3 regions of the Leuconostoc sp. XM4 genome follow, and region 1 is predicted to be linked to each of the others. Evidence: riboswitches for the same ligand, from Rfam matches in the RefSeq annotation. Region 1 holds a riboswitch; each other region holds the start of a gene.
The links. A riboswitch is a leader RNA that binds a small molecule or an ion and turns the genes downstream of it on or off. The one in region 1 is predicted to bind lysine.

Region 1 (5,264 bases):
ATGCGTCAATTAACGCAGTCTTTTGTTGCGTCTTCGAATCAATCTCCTTAATGACTTTTGCAGGAACACCCGCAACTACTGTATTGGCTGGTACATCCTTTGTGACAATCGCTCCAGCCGCAACTACTGCGCCGTCACCGACCTGTACGCCTTCAATAACGACGGCATTAGCGCCAACTAGAACGTTATTTCCGATACGAACAGGTTGGGCAGATGCTGGCTCAATCACACCAGCTAATACCGCGCCAGCACCAATATGAGAATTTTCACCAACAATGGCACGGCCGCCAAGTACAGCACCCATATCAATCATTGTGTTAGCACCAATCTCTGCACCAATATTAATCACTGCGCCCAACATAATCACCGCATTGTCACCAATTTCAACTTGATCGCGAATAATGGCACCTGGTTCAATGCGAGCATTAATTTCTTTTTTATCAAGCAAAGGAACGGCAGAGTTACGTGAATCATTTTCAATAAATACATCTTCTGATGGTAGATTCTTAATTAACAATTCAATTTCAGACCAGTCGCCAATTAATTGTCCAAATGACTCATTTCCAAATTGTTGCACAGTATCTGGTACTTCAGTTGCCAATGTGCCTTTATATGTAACTTTTACTGGGGTAATTTTTTTTGCATTTGCAATGAAATTAATTAGTTTTTGTGCTTCGTTTTCAGCCATGTTATTTATCTCCTAGAGTATAATCCTGATCTAAACTGATCATGTGTTCAAAAGTTTCACGTTCAACAACGACTTGATGTTGACCATTTTCCACGAAGACAACGGCCGGTCGTGGATTTCGGTTATAATTTGAAGCCATTGCATACCCGTACGCACCTGTTGCAAGCACAGATAAAATGTCACCAGGTTTTGTCGCCGGTAATTCTTCCTGCCAAACCAATACGTCACCTGACTCACAATATTTACCAGCAATCCGCACAATTTCTTCACTTTTAGCATTTGGTTGATTGGCTAAAACCGCTTCGTAATTTGCTTGATAAAGTGCTGGACGAATATTATCTCCCATACCACCATCTACAGCCAAGTAATTTCTAATTCCCGGAATATCCTTACGCGACCCAACTGTATATAGGGTTTGTCCGGCTGGTCCGACAATCGAACGACCAGGTTCAATCCATATTTCTGGCATTGCCCAATCGTACTGTGTAGCCTTTTCTTTCAAAACACGGATAATAGCATCCGCAAACTCGCTTTCTGGCAAAGGTTGATCCTCATCAGTATAACGAATACCAAATCCACCGCCAGTATTAATGACTTCTGGTTGCCATCCCCATGAGTAAGCAGTATCTGCTAATAGTGCTGCATTTTTCTCAAATCCAGTCACATCAAATATTTGAGATCCAATATGCGCATGTAAGCCACGCAAATGAAGATGGTTATCTTTTATTGCAATATCATAGGCCTGCTTCGCTTGACCTGTTTGTAAATCAAAGCCAAATTTACTATCTTGTTGACCAGTACTAATAAATTCATGAGTATGAGCTGAAATTCCTGGTGAAATACGTAGTAAAATATCTTGAATAACATTTTTTTCCGCCGTAATTTCTGACAGTATCTGTAACTCAAGAAAATTATCAACAATAATTGTTCCCACACCATTTTCAACGGCCATCACAAGTTCATCATAACTCTTATTATTACCATTAAAACTAAGATGCTGAGTTGGAAAATCAGCTTTAATTGCTGTGTATAATTCCCCACCAGACACGACATCAGCGTGAATATTTTCTTGAGCTGCCACCTGATAAATTGCTTTAGTAGCAAAAGCTTTACCAGCATAACTCACTACATATGGGACATTTTCTTGTTCAAAGATACGCTTAAACGCTCTCATTGTCTTACGAATAAGTGTTACATCGTAAACTGCTAACGGCGTGCCATATGTCTTTGCCAGTTCGATTGTATCAACACCATCAACTGTCAGATGTTGCTTTTCATTTATTGGATACGTCATCATTTCCCCTTGAATTACACAAAAAAACCCTTTGATAGGTTCGCAAAACGGACTTATCAAAGGGCATTGTTAGCATTTTTGACAGTTTCCATAGCTCACCGCATCTCTGCGACAGTCTAATAGCTCTTAACTATTAGCCCAATCAAGGTCATTTGTAGACACCCTTGATTTCGGCGATATCCCCTAAGCTTACTATCAATTGCTACAGCAACTCCGGTAAGTGTATTGTCAATCGCGACCTCTATGTGAAATAATTTTTATTCTGTCATTATTATGACTGAATCATTATTGAATGTCAAGGTTTTTTCGTCTAATTCTTTGCTAGCAATCATGTGATTTTAAAAAGACGTTAATAATTTGTTCATCCGCGGTGCATAAATATCACCAAAGCGTGTAAAGTGAATTAGTATATAATAAAACTCATACCATTTTTCACGTTTTTGCCAGCCATCATCCAATGGCCATTCTTGCATATATTGATTATAAAATGACGGACTAAAGCCGGCAAACACTCTTGAAATCGCCAAATCATATTCCCGATCACCGTAGAACACGTTAGGATCAATAAATACAGGCTTACCTTGATCGTTAAACATAAAGTTTCCTGCCCAGAAATCACCATGCAGTAGTGATGGTTGAACTGTTTGCGCGTGATTATCATTTAATATTGTTTCACGTAATTTACTATAGTGATCACCACGTTGGGTAAGCCAAAAATTATTTTTTTGCGCTTGTGCCATTAGCGGATCCAAGCGTTGTTTCACAAAGAATTCAGCCCAAGAAGATTGCCAAGTATTATTTTTAGGCACAAAATCTACTAAGTTATCACTATCAAATCCAAACTTTGGCGCTGTAGCTTGGTGCATTTTAACCAGCGACTTTGCTAATTCTTGTTGTGACCCATTTCCTTGATTAATCCACGTCAAGACTAAGTAGGCGTGCCCTTGTAACTGTCCCTGTGCTAAAACGGCTGGCACAGTCACCACTTCCCCCAAAGCCTTCAAGCCAGCAACTTCATGATCAAAAAAACTTGCTTGAGCATTTTGTTGAATCTTTAAAAAATAGCGCTGGTTATTCGAATAGATTGAAAACGCCTCGTTAATGTCGCCACCACGTACCTTTTCTAAGTCGTGTGGTTTTTCAAGTCCCAAACGAGTAACAAAATCGTTGCCTAAGTCCATATTATCCTCCAAAATTTATTATCGGAACAAAAAAACACAATTTTCATTACGAAAACTGTGTTTTTGGCAAAATAATACCCTTATTATCGACAAATTTATTCAATTGTCTCACAGGTATTATCATCTGATTGTAGTGTATCATAATATTATACAGACGTCACTACTTTGTGTACTTCTCTACTGTTAGCTGATGACTGGTAAATTGGCTGCAATTAAATCGTTAGTTACATCCACAAATTTTTCATCGTTCAAACGCAACAAACGCCAATCGTATTCCCTATCATTATCAAATTCATCAATATATGGTTCAAACTCACCTTCAGTTTGTAAAATCAGATAGCCTGCAAAAGCATCCGAAAATTCACTTTCAGTGCTAATAACACGTACTAATTGATTATTAGAAAAAAATCCGATGGCTAACTGATCATTATTCCACTGACCTTCAAAGGCCCACTTTAAAGTAATCCAATCTGAAAGTGTTATTCCTAGGTTCAATAGATAATCCACAGATAAACGAATGTGGATTGGATGCTTGCTGGATTGAGAGTCGCTTCCTTGAGCATCCAATTGAGAAGAGAAGATGCCACTTAATGCCTCAAAATCACTCACACTGGGTACTTTTTCTTCATTTTGCCATGCTTCAACAGTTTCAACTTCAACATCTAGTGCATCAGCAATCTCTATTGTTGAAATTTTAGTTAATTCTTGTAGTTTTTTTAAGTTATTCATAGTTATAATTATACAGAAAAACCGCCATGAATGGCGGTTATTTCGACATTATTTTTTTCTGTTTCTTTGCAACCATTGCTGAACGAACGACACCAATGATTGTTGGCATTAATGTGACCAACGCAATACCCAAAATAATTACAGAAAAGTGTGCTTTAACAAATGGAATATTTCCGAACATATAACCAGCACCGGTTGCAATTAAACTCCAAGAGAACGCAGCAATCAAACTATTACGTAGGAAATGTTTGTATGAAAATTGGCTGATACCAGCCACAAACGGTACAAATGTGCGGACAATCGGCATGTATCGCCCAATGATTATTGCCGCAGCACCACGCTTTTCAAAGAAAGCTTCAGCTTCTTTGATATGTTGTTCTTTAATGAAACGACCAAAGAAACGATGATGTAAAATTTTATAACCACCTGTACGACCAATCCAAAAATTGACTGAGTCACCAATAACAGCTGCTAAGAAGAATACAATCATAAATACCCAATGATTAAGTCCGGCATTTAGCCCAGCAGGCGTAGCAGCAATAGCTCCTGCAGCAAACAACAGTGAATCTCCAGGTAGAAACGGCATAATCACACTACCAGTTTCAATGAAAATCACTGCAAATAAAATCAAATACGTCCATAAACCGAACGCTTGCACAAGATTACCAATATGGACATCAATGTGCAAAATAAAATCAATTAGAAATGACATAAAGTTCCCCTAAAGTACGAATAGTAATATTTTACCACACATGTGAGCATGTCATATTAAAATATACCTTTTCATCCCTATTGCGATTTTAATTGCCTTCTAACCAGAAAAATTACGGTAACTTACTTATTTAATGCCTGTTTTGGTTGTCTCATTGAAATACAGCCAAACACGACCATCCAAATGGTAGCACCAATTGCTGGTAGACGAGATTCTGGATTAAAGAAAAGCGTAATAAATACAAAACTGAAAAACAGAATTGCCAATGGCACTAACGTCTTGGGTGCTATGACAAGAAAGCCATCAGGCATGTAACTATCTGACTTGCGATACTTCATGTAAGCGAATAATATGAGTACATAAATCATCAAAAACAAGTCCGTCGATGCGCTTGTCACAAAACTAAATGCATTTGTGATTGATGGAATAACCGAGATTAAGGCCGAAAAAGCAACCATTAATGATGTAACCAGTACAGCATTCACTGGTAATTGTGTTTTTGATGTTTTTCTAAATGGTTGTAAAAACTTGGCCTTAGATTGGAATGATAAAGCAAAGAAATTACGGCTAGCACTAAACAAAACTGAATTTAATGCTGAAGCAGCACTCGTTAATACTACGAAATTAATTAAAGCGGCAGCCCATTTCACACCTGCCAAC
Region 2 (5,264 bases), 760 kb from region 1:
GTACTAAAAAATTGCAAGATGGCACAACGCAGCTCCAAACTGGTACTTCACAGTTGGCAACGGGCTTGTCACAGTATACAAATGGCGTGTCGTCCGCTAATACTGGTGCTCAGCAGTTAACTTCAGGTGCTCAACAACTTGCCACACAGCTCCAAAAGGTTTCTGACGAGATTAATACAAAGCAAAGTGCTAAGGCGGCTGATTTAAAGCAGCTTGATACAGGCTTGACGCAACTGACACAGGGCTTGCAAAAACTAAGTAAGGTTGAATCACCAACGGTAACTGTTGATTTAACAAAGCTTAACGAAGCGTCCGAAAAGCTGTCAGCTGGATTAACTGGTGCTGGGAAAGACGCAGCTGCTTTCAAAGCATTAGCTCAAGATGCTGATTTCCAAAAATTTTTACAAGAAAATCCTACTGTTGCTGCTAAATATCAAGCAGCATTAAGTGATTTGGCTGAAAATGTGCAATCAAGTGCAACAGCAGCCACTACAATTCAAAATCAATTAACTACATTAAAAGCTATGTTGCCACAATTACAAGCGTTGCAGGCAGAAATTCCAGAATTACAGAAACTCGGTCAACAAGGATCCATTGCCACTCAAGGCGCGCAAACAGCCATTAAAACACTAAATGATAGCTTAACTACTGTCAGTCAAGGAATAGCTAACCAAGCAGTACCAGGTGCTCAGCAGCTAGCGCAAGGATCATCTCAATTAACTACAGGACTTGGACAGTTAGCCGCCCAAAACGATACACTTAATAGTAGTGTTTCGCAATTAAATGATGGCACGACACAGTTACTTACTGGTGAAAATCAAGCTAGTGAGGCCTTACAGCAGGCAGGTACTGGTGCAACCACTTTAGCGAATAAATTAGCTGATGGTGCTGTGAAATTGTCAGCCATACACAATAAGAAATCAAATGTGGTAGCATTATCACAGCCAGTCAAGCAAAAATCATCTAATTTATCAAAGGTTCCTAACAATGGAACCGGAATGGCGCCATATATGATGTCTGTTGGGCTATTTGTTGGTATGATCACATTTACGACCATATTTGATTTCATGACGGTTTCTAAAAAGCCAAAAAATGGTTTCACATGGTGGGCTAATAAGCAGTTAATTAATGCGCCAGTTTTTATTGGACAAGCACTGATTATGACTGGATTACTCTTCTTAGTGGATGGCATGGAAGCGCAGCGGCCAGCGATGACATTTGTTGTAGCCTTAGCAGCATCCTTTGGGTTCAATCAGTTTGTTGTCTTGTTTAACGTGCTAATTGGTAAACTAGGGTCAGGGATTATGCTGGTTTTGATGGTATTACAACTGAGTGCTAGTGCAGGATCTTATCCTATTGAGTTGTCAAACAGTTTTTTTGAGGCAATTCATCCATGGATGCCAATGAGTTACTCTGTCCATGCCTTCCGCGAAACAATTTCTATGGGTGGCAGTGTTGCATCAGACTTAACTGTATTGTTATCCTTAGGAGTGATATCAATGGTACTAACATGGTTTGTGTACCAAATGAAATTAAACCATAATCAGTTAACTTTTAAGCATTAATTTAAAAGCAGTCGGCAGACTGCGTACATAAAGAAATGAAGTTGGAAAAATAAATGAAAATGTCTAGTGCAGTTGAACAAAGTTTGGTTGTCTTGGTTATGTTAGCTTTGCAAAAAGATGGCTTACCTGTTAAAAGTCATGTTTTAAGTGAACATTTAGAAGTATCTGAATCGTACTTAAAAAAAACAATGCGCAAATTAGTTGTTGCAAATTTAATAAAAGCGATCGCTAGTAAGGAAGGTGGTTTCAAATTGGCTCGTAATACCAATGATATTACGTTATTGGATGTTTATGAGGCGATTGAAGGAGAAGATAGCTTTATTCATTCTACCCAATTGGCAGATCGCGTGTTTCCTGCCAAAACTGCTGTCGCTGAAGGAACAAAAGAAGTTCTATCTATTGTCTATGAAGCAGAAAAAGATTTTAAGAAACGGTTAAAACGTACATCAATTGCTGATTTGTTATTGTTTGCTAAAGAAGGAGAAGAAATTGTTGATTGGCGATGAAGTGACACATATTGACTAAAAAAACAGTTTATTAATGCCAGGTTGGCATTAATAAACTGTTTTTATATTGTGAAGTATTATATTCTATGCAACAGGTAGCGTCTCCTGTAAACTGAATTCAAAATCATCTGGAATAAGCATCCCGACATCTTTTAAAATAACATTTCCGGAAAGGTAACAACCATTCTGTTGCGTTAAACCAACCTTTGTGAAGCCGAAAGTGACTGTAGTATGAGCTTTAAGAGCAGCGCCACGTACCTCTCCCGTTGTTGCATCAATACCAGTAGGAACATCAACAGCAATGACAGGTTTATCAATGTGGTTGGCCGCTTTAATCATTTTTTGTAAGCCTTCAGGTAGAACGTTGTTCAATCCAACTCCAAATATCGCATCAATAATTAAAGTTGCCTCATTAAAGTCACTTTTTTCAGAACGAACTAAGCCATGCTTTTCAATGATTGCCAGTTGCCGTTTCACACTGTCTTTCGCACGGCTAACGTTTCCGACAAATTGTAATGAGACATTTACGCCTTGAGCGTACAAGAGACGAGCGATTGCTACGCCGTCAGCACCATTATTACCAAGACCAGCTAGTACTAACACATGACTCAAATCGAATCTACCGGCGCCGATAACATCAAGCACTGCCATTGCGGCCCGTTCAATTAATACATCCTGTGGCATACCAATAGTCTCAATCGTGTAATTATCTATTTGCTGCATTTCTGTAGCTGTAACAAGTCGCGTCATAGTTCCCATCATTTCATAAGTTATTAAATTCATTATACGGTGATTTGACAGTGTTATCAATCAAACAAGCGTAAAAATATTGAATTTGACAAATAAAAAAAATTAGAATACAATAATAACAATTTAAGAATCATAGAGGTTGCTGCTGACATTAGTCGCTTGCGGAGTGCTTACAGGCACAATGAAACAGGTTAAAGGGGATGTAGCCGAAGCATTGGTGCTGTGACACCAAGTAGCTGGGCCAATCGGTGAAAAATCGTTGGACTGTCGCGTAAGCGGGGTGCTATGTTATAGATTGCAATTAATTGGGATCCATGGCTGCTACTTGTGCGCTGTGGATTTTTTAATAGAGGAGGTATGCATTCATAGAATATCTGTGAATGGGCTAACATATGGTAGAGGCAATAACACGTCCAACACGTCTTGAAGTTTCCAAGAGCGCTGTTGAACATAATATAACGACCGTTAAAAATGTATCAGGTGCAGACAAAGTCTTTTTGACCGTTAAGTCAAATGCCTATGGATTTGGTTTGATTCCTATGGCTCAAGCTGCTGTGGCAGGAGGTATTTATGGCTTAGGTGTAGCTGTTCTTGATGAAGCTATTGCACTGCGGCATGAGCGCATAACCGCACCAATTTTAATTTTAGGTATTTCACAGGTAAAGTATGTTGAACTAATGGCTGTCCAGCATATCATGGCAACTGTTGTTTCATTGGACTGGCTGGAGAAAGCAGAACATCAGTTAACTGGTGAACAGCGATTACCTGTTACACTAGGTATCGATACTGGCATGGGTAGAATTGGGTTTAGAGATCGTGAAACTTTAGCGAAAGCGATACAGTTTGTTTTGGATCATGCTAATAAGTTTGAATATGTTGGACTATCGACGCACTTTGCCGAATCTGATTCATCAGATACCAGGTACTTCCAAAAGCAATTAACACGTTGGCATCAATTGACGGATGACTTGCCAAAACCAAAGTATTATCATGTTGCTAATTCGGGTGCTGCAATGTATCACGCAGAAGAGGTTCCCCATGAGGTTGTCCGCGTAGGAACGGTGCTTTATGGGATTGAGCCCTCTCGTGGTGAACTAGCAGATGGACGTAACCTGAAACCCGTCATGGCCCTTCGGAGCGAGGTAAATTTTGTTAAACGCTTACCTGCTGGTGAAGGTATTAGTTATTCACACAAATATACGACAACTCAAAACGAGTGGATAGGCACTGTTCCTATTGGTTATGGGGATGGTTGGCTACGCAAATTAATGGGATTTAAGGTTATTATTGACGGTCAATACGCCCCTATTGTAGGGCAAGTAGCAATGGATCAGTTAATGATACGTTTGCCTCGTGAATATCCAGAAGGTACAACGGTAACCTTTATTGGTCAAGATGGAGACTTAGAGAATACAATCGAGGACGTTGCACAGTTTGCAGGTTTGGCGCCCTGGGAAATCACAACAGGACTACAAGATAGAATACATCGTATTTTAGTAGATTAGGAGAAGATAATGACTAGAGAATATAGTGTTGCCATTCTTGGCGCAACAGGTGCTGTGGGCACACGACTTATTGAACAATTAGAGCAATCAACGATTCCCGTGAAGAATATAAAATTGCTTGCTTCGTCACGTTCAGCAGGTAAGACACTTCAATTTAAAGGTACAGACGTGGTTGTTGAGGAAGCAACTCCAGAAAGTTTTGATGGGGTTGATTTAGTTTTGGCTAGCGGTGGTGGTTCAGTTTCAGCACGATTTGCACCCGAAGCTGTGAAACGCGGCGCTGTGGTTGTTGATAATTCAAGCCAATGGCGAATGAATGATGATGTCCCGTTAATTGTTCCTGAAGTTAATGAAGCAGATTTGAAACAACACCAAGGAATTATTGCCAACCCTAACTGTTCAACGATTCAAATGGTTGTTGCTCTAGCGCCCATTAAAGCTAAATATGGTTTGACACGTGTTATCGTGTCAACTTATCAAGCTGCTTCTGGTGCGGGACAATCTGCATGGCAAGAGCTAGTTTCAGAAACTGATGCCCACAATGCTGGTAAAGAAATGCATGCTGAGATTTTGCCGGTTAAAAGTGCTAAGCATCATTATCCCCTAGCTTATAATTTACTGCCACAAATAGATGTTTTTGAAGAAGACGGTTACACTCATGAAGAATGGAAGATGATTCATGAGACTAAAAAAATTATGTTCGGTGATAAAAATTCTAAAGCAGTTAAAGTGACAGCAACAGCGGTCCGGGTACCTGTTCCTATTGGTCATGGCGAGACTGTTTATTTTGAAACGGATGCCGGATCAGGAGCGACAGCCGCTGATATTCAAGCGATTCTGAGTGAAGCCCCAGGTGTTGTTTTGGAAGACAATCCAAAGGAACAGTTGTACCCACAGCCAATTAATGCCGAAGGAAAACGCGAAACATTCGTCGGCCG
Region 3 (5,264 bases), 850 kb from region 1:
CATATGTGCTCCTCTTCAATCCCTTAATTTTCAAATGAGATGTTTTAGTCCTTTAGTTGTTCGCAATGCGACGGTCATTTCATAGATAAATAAAAAACGTAAAAAAGACGCCTTTAAAGGCGTCTTTTTATTTAATTTGAAGAATCATCAGAATCTGTTGATTCATCATCTGCTGGTCGAAGAGAATCAGCTATTGTTTGTAGAGAACTTGGTATGTCACCACCATATGCTGAACCGGTGGAAGCGTGCTTTAAGCCAAGTGCTTTACGAGCTAAGTTAGTAACGCGTTGCTTTTCTTTTTGAGTGACAACTTCATATGAAACGTTGTTCCCTTCAGAATCAGGATAACTCGTGCTGACACCCTGAATATGCTCGGTGACAATATTTTTCGCTGCATTAATGTATTTGCTAGCAATTGTCGTTATATCTCCAAATGACAAATCAGTTTGAACATTTGAACTCATTGTATTCATAAACTTTGTATTTAACAAACTTGAAACATTAGCTGACTTTTTGATCAAACCCTCTAATACCAATCGTTGACGTTTTTGACGCCCATAGTCACCATCTGGATCATCGTAACGCATGCGCGAGAATGCAAGGGCTGCATCACCAGTCATGACGTGTTTGGTTGCCGACCAAGTGACCCCATTATCATCAGAATGTTCATAGCCTGTGCTTCCCTTGTGGAAACGGTATAGGTTTGCACCGTAAGCATGGGCTGTTTCCTGACTATAAGTGAAGTCAATGGGGGACTTAACAGAAATTCCCCCAACTTGAGTAACCATTTTTTCCAAGCCGGACATATTAACTAAGGCATAAAAATCAATAGGAATGTTTAAGTAAGATTCTACAGTTTTAATGGCAGTTGCCGTTGAACCATAGGCGTAGGCTGCATTTATTTTTTGAGGGAAAGTACTTTCGTACCCCGGAATAGAAACCATTGCATCACGAGGGATAGAAATCATTGTTGTTTTTTTTGTCTTGGGGTTAACAAGAAGCAACATCATTGAATCGGTACGTCCTTTGTATGTACGTCCTAATTCACCGGTATCCGTTCCAAATAACAAAATAGACAAGGGCTTTCCACTTTGAACAACGCTTGAGACGTTTCGGGATTTAGTGACGCCACTGCTCTTGTATGTTTTATCAATTGCTGATTTAGTATTATGGATAGCCATCCAAGCAAATGTGCCTGACACGATAAGTAAGAGACCGACAATAAGCAAGATAATATTTCGTAGTCTGTGACTACTTTTTGAATAGCGATCAATTCTGGACTTAACTGCAGTTTGTTTATTTTTTTTCATAACGGTCTCTCGATTGTTTTGGCCAATGAAATATGGCGGTTTGTAAGATAATAAAGACAGCTACCGAGTTTTATCGATATACTACCATTTTTGGGCAACAAAGGCAAAAGGCTTGAAACTAACGATCAATCAAAAAATAGTAACCAGTGTTCTCACCATATTTTGAGATTATTCATCTAGCAATAATTCATCTGCCATGTATAGATATTTAAGGGCACGACTAAAAATATCGGCAAAAAACCAACTGATAGTAATGATATCGGACCAAGTTAAAGTCAAGATTAAATTTTAACCATATCAGCTTTTTTTTATAATTATATCTCATATAATGCTACAATTATTAAGAGCTATAAGCAAATGAGTTTGTAGAAATTTAATATTTGGGAGAATGTGAGCAAGCGGGGTCAATTGAGCATATTGAATATGCTTATCCGTATCATCACAATTATAAACAATGTTAATTCCACCGGATAAATTAAGAAAAATTTTAATCATTACCTTTGGCATTATTTTTGTTTTTTTAGGTATTCAAGTTAGATTTCATATGATATTTATGCAAGTTCTGGACGCGACTACAGATTTTGCAGTAAACAATATTTTATCGTTGAAAATACCCCTATACTTAGGGTTAGGTAATCTTTTTTCCCATTATTGGGTCGTCATCCCATTGATAGCGGTTATGGTAGCATTTCTTTATTTAATAAATTACAAAATTGCTGCCTGGTGGTTTGCCATTACACAACTTGTTGCGATGTTGCTGACATGGGTTATTACAATTATTTTGCGCATCCATTGGCAGGATGGTCCTAAAATAGGTGAAACTATTCCTAACTTATTGTTGGTGTGGTGGTTGCAATTGCTCTTACTGCTAGTCATTATTATGCCACATTTGGTTAAGTCGAGAAAAATTCAAGTGATGATCAATATTTTAATTGGTTTATTTTGGTTATCAATTATGTTAGCCCGTATTCAATCTCATCATATGGCATTGACTAGTGGCTTGGGAGCAATTACCTTTGGTTATTTTTGGTGGCAGTTTAGTGCACAACAATATTATAAACGGGCGCGACATTGGCAAAAGGTACTTGAAATTGACGGGCGCGTGTAAGTGTGTTATTATTTTCATATTGTCAAAGAGGTTGCAGCCAACATGAGTCACATGAATGAGTCCGCCAGGATGTTGAAATCATGTAAAAGGGAAGGTTGCCGAAAGGGTTAACAGGCAAGATAACCTTTGGGCTAGTGATTAAGAGTTGCTAGACTGTCGCAGAAATGCGGTGCGCTTTGAAAAGTGATTATATAATGACTTTTTAAACCTCTTCCTGTTTGCTAAGGAGAGGTTTTTTTATTTTGAGAAGGAGATTTTATGTCTGAACATAAAGGGCACATACAGCGTAATTTAAAAACGCGCCATGTGTCAATGATTGCATTAGGTGGTTCAATTGGAACGGGCTTATTCGTAGCTTCGGGAGCCACTGTTGCGCAAGCAGGTCCTCTGGGTGCTATTGTCGCTTATTTAGCTATTGGTGTGATGGTTTATTTCTTAATGACTTCGCTGGGTGAAATGGCTACTTATTCACCAACTTCAGGTTCATTTTCCGACTATGCTGGTAAATATGTTGACCCAGCATTGGGATTTGCCATGGGATGGAACTACTGGTTTAATTGGGCTATAACATTAGCTGTCGACATTGTGGCAGTTGGCTTGGTGGCTGAATTTTGGTTTCCAAATACACCAGGGTGGATATTTTCCGCGATTGCTTTATTACTTATCTTCTTAATTAATATTTTTTCAGTTGGAACTTTTGGAGAAGCTGAGTTCTGGTTGTCGATGATTAAGGTAGTAACTATTATTGCCTTCTTGATTGTTGGTCTGGCTACTATTTTTGGTGTAATTCATTCTGACATCAATGTCATGAAGAACTTGTCGGTCGGTAATCACGGATTTGTTGGTGGACCTCAAGCTATCTTGTCAGTATTCGTTGTTGCTGGATTTTCTTTTCAAGGAACTGAGTTAATTGGTATTACTGCTGGAGAAGCAGAGGATCCTGATAAGTCAGTTCCCAAGGCGATAAATCAAGTGTTTTGGCGCATCTTATTGTTTTATATTCTGGCAATTTTTGTCATTTCCGCTCTGGTTTACTATAAAGATCCGCGCTTGTTGAGTTCTTCCACACAAAACATTGCGGTCTCACCATTTACAATCGTATTTAAAAACGCAGGAATTGCTTTTGCGGCTAGTTTAATGAATGCAGTTATCTTAACGTCAATTGTTTCGTCAGCAAATTCAGGTTCATATGCTTCTACACGTATGTTGTACGCTATGGCGCGTAAAGGGGATGCCCCTAAAATTTTTGCCAAGCTTTCAACTAGAGGGGTTCCAGTTGCAGCCTTAGTATTAACTACTGCGATTGGGTTATTAGCATTTATTGCTAACACCAAAGGGGGATCAGTTGCTTATACTTGGCTGGTCAATGCTTCTGGGTTAACTGGATTCATCGCTTGGGTCGGCATTGCTATCTCTCATTATCGCTTCCGAAGAGCTTATGTGGCGCAAGGAAAGAGTCTGTCTGATTTGAAATACAAGGCTAAGTGGTTCCCATTCGGTCCACTATTTGCGCTAGTGATTTCTATTGGTGTTATTATTGGTCAGGATCCGGACAGTTTTGCCCATCTAAATTGGGAAAAAATATTTGTGACCTACTTATCAGTTCCTTTGTTTGTAATCTTATACTTTTGGTACAAGGTTTCTCACAAAACGAAGCTAATTGCTCTAAAAGATGTTGATCTAAAACAATATAAATAAAGACATATAAAAAAGACACTACATCATTGTAGTGTCTTTTTTATATGAGCAATAACTTAACCGCGAACTACTAGGACGTCAACTTTAGCAGATCTCGTTACGAATTCAGTAACAGAACCAATAACTAAACGTTCTACAGCATTTAATCCAGTTGCACCAATAACAATCAAATCAGCATTGACTTCGTTAGGTACATCTTTAGCGATTAACGACTTGGGTGAACCATATTCGATTAGATAATCGACATTTTTAACACCAGCTTCAATTGCCTGTGCTTTGTATTTTTCTAAGCTTTTACGCGTTTCATCTGAAACTGCTTCAACCATTGTATCGTCAAAACTAGCCACATTTTGAAATGCACGGGTATCGATAACGTTTAAAATTGACAAGATGCCTTCATCACCAGCATCCAAGGTCAGTTCAATCGCGCGCGTTAATGCAGCTTCAGATTCTTTTGATCCATCCATTGGTACTAAAATCCTATGATAATTTGCTGTCATAATAACATCCCTTCTTGCAATATGCAATGCGTTCTTCTATATCTCTAGTATAGCGCTTTCATAATAAAATTAATAGTATGTTCTTTAACCTAATTAAACACTGGTTTTAATTTATACAAAAAAACGCCCACAAATGTGGACGCACAGGCTTAGCCCGGAACACTCAATTGATACCGTTAATCGCTACGCAGATTTTCCTCGAAATTATCGAGGTGGATGGTTCATCAAGATTGTCAGATTACCGAATGAAAGGGCATATCTTCTAAGTCCTGAATTCCCAACCGAAAATAAAAGTTGTAAGGAAAAAGCTGATGATGTAGCAATGCGTATATCTGAGGAATTCATATAGTATTATAACGCGAAAACTCGTTAACTGAAAGACTTGACTTTTTAGTTTAGCCCGTTTTCTTGTCGCAATTTTAGTGTCTGATAGACATCAAATAATTGTTGTTCAATTTTCGAATTACCTTTAGGATGAAAATACTGAGTGTTTGTCATTTTATCTGGTAAATATTGTTGAGCTACCCAATCATTATCATAGTCGTGCGGATATGTGTAATCTACACCGTGATTCAACTCCGAAGATCCCTTATAATGTGCATCTTTTAAATGATCAGGTATATCGTAAGATTTGCCATGACGAACATC

Region 2: it holds a riboswitch for lysine, as region 1 does, so the genes downstream of both, alr (alanine racemase) here and lysA (diaminopimelate decarboxylase) in region 1, are expected to answer to the same signal.
Region 3: it holds a riboswitch for lysine, as region 1 does, so the genes downstream of both, RHP64_RS09190 (amino acid permease) here and lysA (diaminopimelate decarboxylase) in region 1, are expected to answer to the same signal.

The regions. Positions count from the first base shown of each region.
Region 1 covers NZ_CP134507.1:626,925-632,188, reverse strand. Annotated here, with positions in the region: gene dapD (2,3,4,5-tetrahydropyridine-2,6-dicarboxylate N-acetyltransferase) at 1-688, opposite strand, end outside; gene lysA (diaminopimelate decarboxylase) at 690-1,982, opposite strand; lysine riboswitch at 2,066-2,234, opposite strand; gene RHP64_RS03280 (fructosamine kinase family protein) at 2,321-3,163, opposite strand; gene RHP64_RS03275 (hypothetical protein) at 3,347-3,892, opposite strand; gene RHP64_RS03270 (VTT domain-containing protein) at 3,930-4,604, opposite strand; gene RHP64_RS03265 (amino acid permease) at 4,727-5,264, opposite strand, start outside.
Region 2 covers NZ_CP134507.1:1,906,662-1,911,925, reverse strand. Annotated here, with positions in the region: gene RHP64_RS09660 (YhgE/Pip domain-containing protein) at 1-1,565, shown strand, start outside; gene RHP64_RS09655 (Rrf2 family transcriptional regulator) at 1,619-2,071, shown strand; gene RHP64_RS09650 (NAD(P)H-hydrate epimerase) at 2,156-2,821, opposite strand; lysine riboswitch at 2,947-3,115, shown strand; gene alr (alanine racemase) at 3,214-4,326, shown strand; gene RHP64_RS09640 (aspartate-semialdehyde dehydrogenase) at 4,336-5,264, shown strand, end outside.
Region 3 covers NZ_CP134507.1:1,817,861-1,823,124, reverse strand. Annotated here, with positions in the region: gene RHP64_RS09200 (LCP family protein) at 132-1,310, opposite strand; gene RHP64_RS09195 (hypothetical protein) at 1,990-2,418, shown strand; lysine riboswitch at 2,436-2,603, shown strand; gene RHP64_RS09190 (amino acid permease) at 2,677-4,116, shown strand; gene RHP64_RS09185 (universal stress protein) at 4,173-4,616, opposite strand; gene RHP64_RS09180 (replication-associated recombination protein A) at 5,007-5,264, opposite strand, start outside.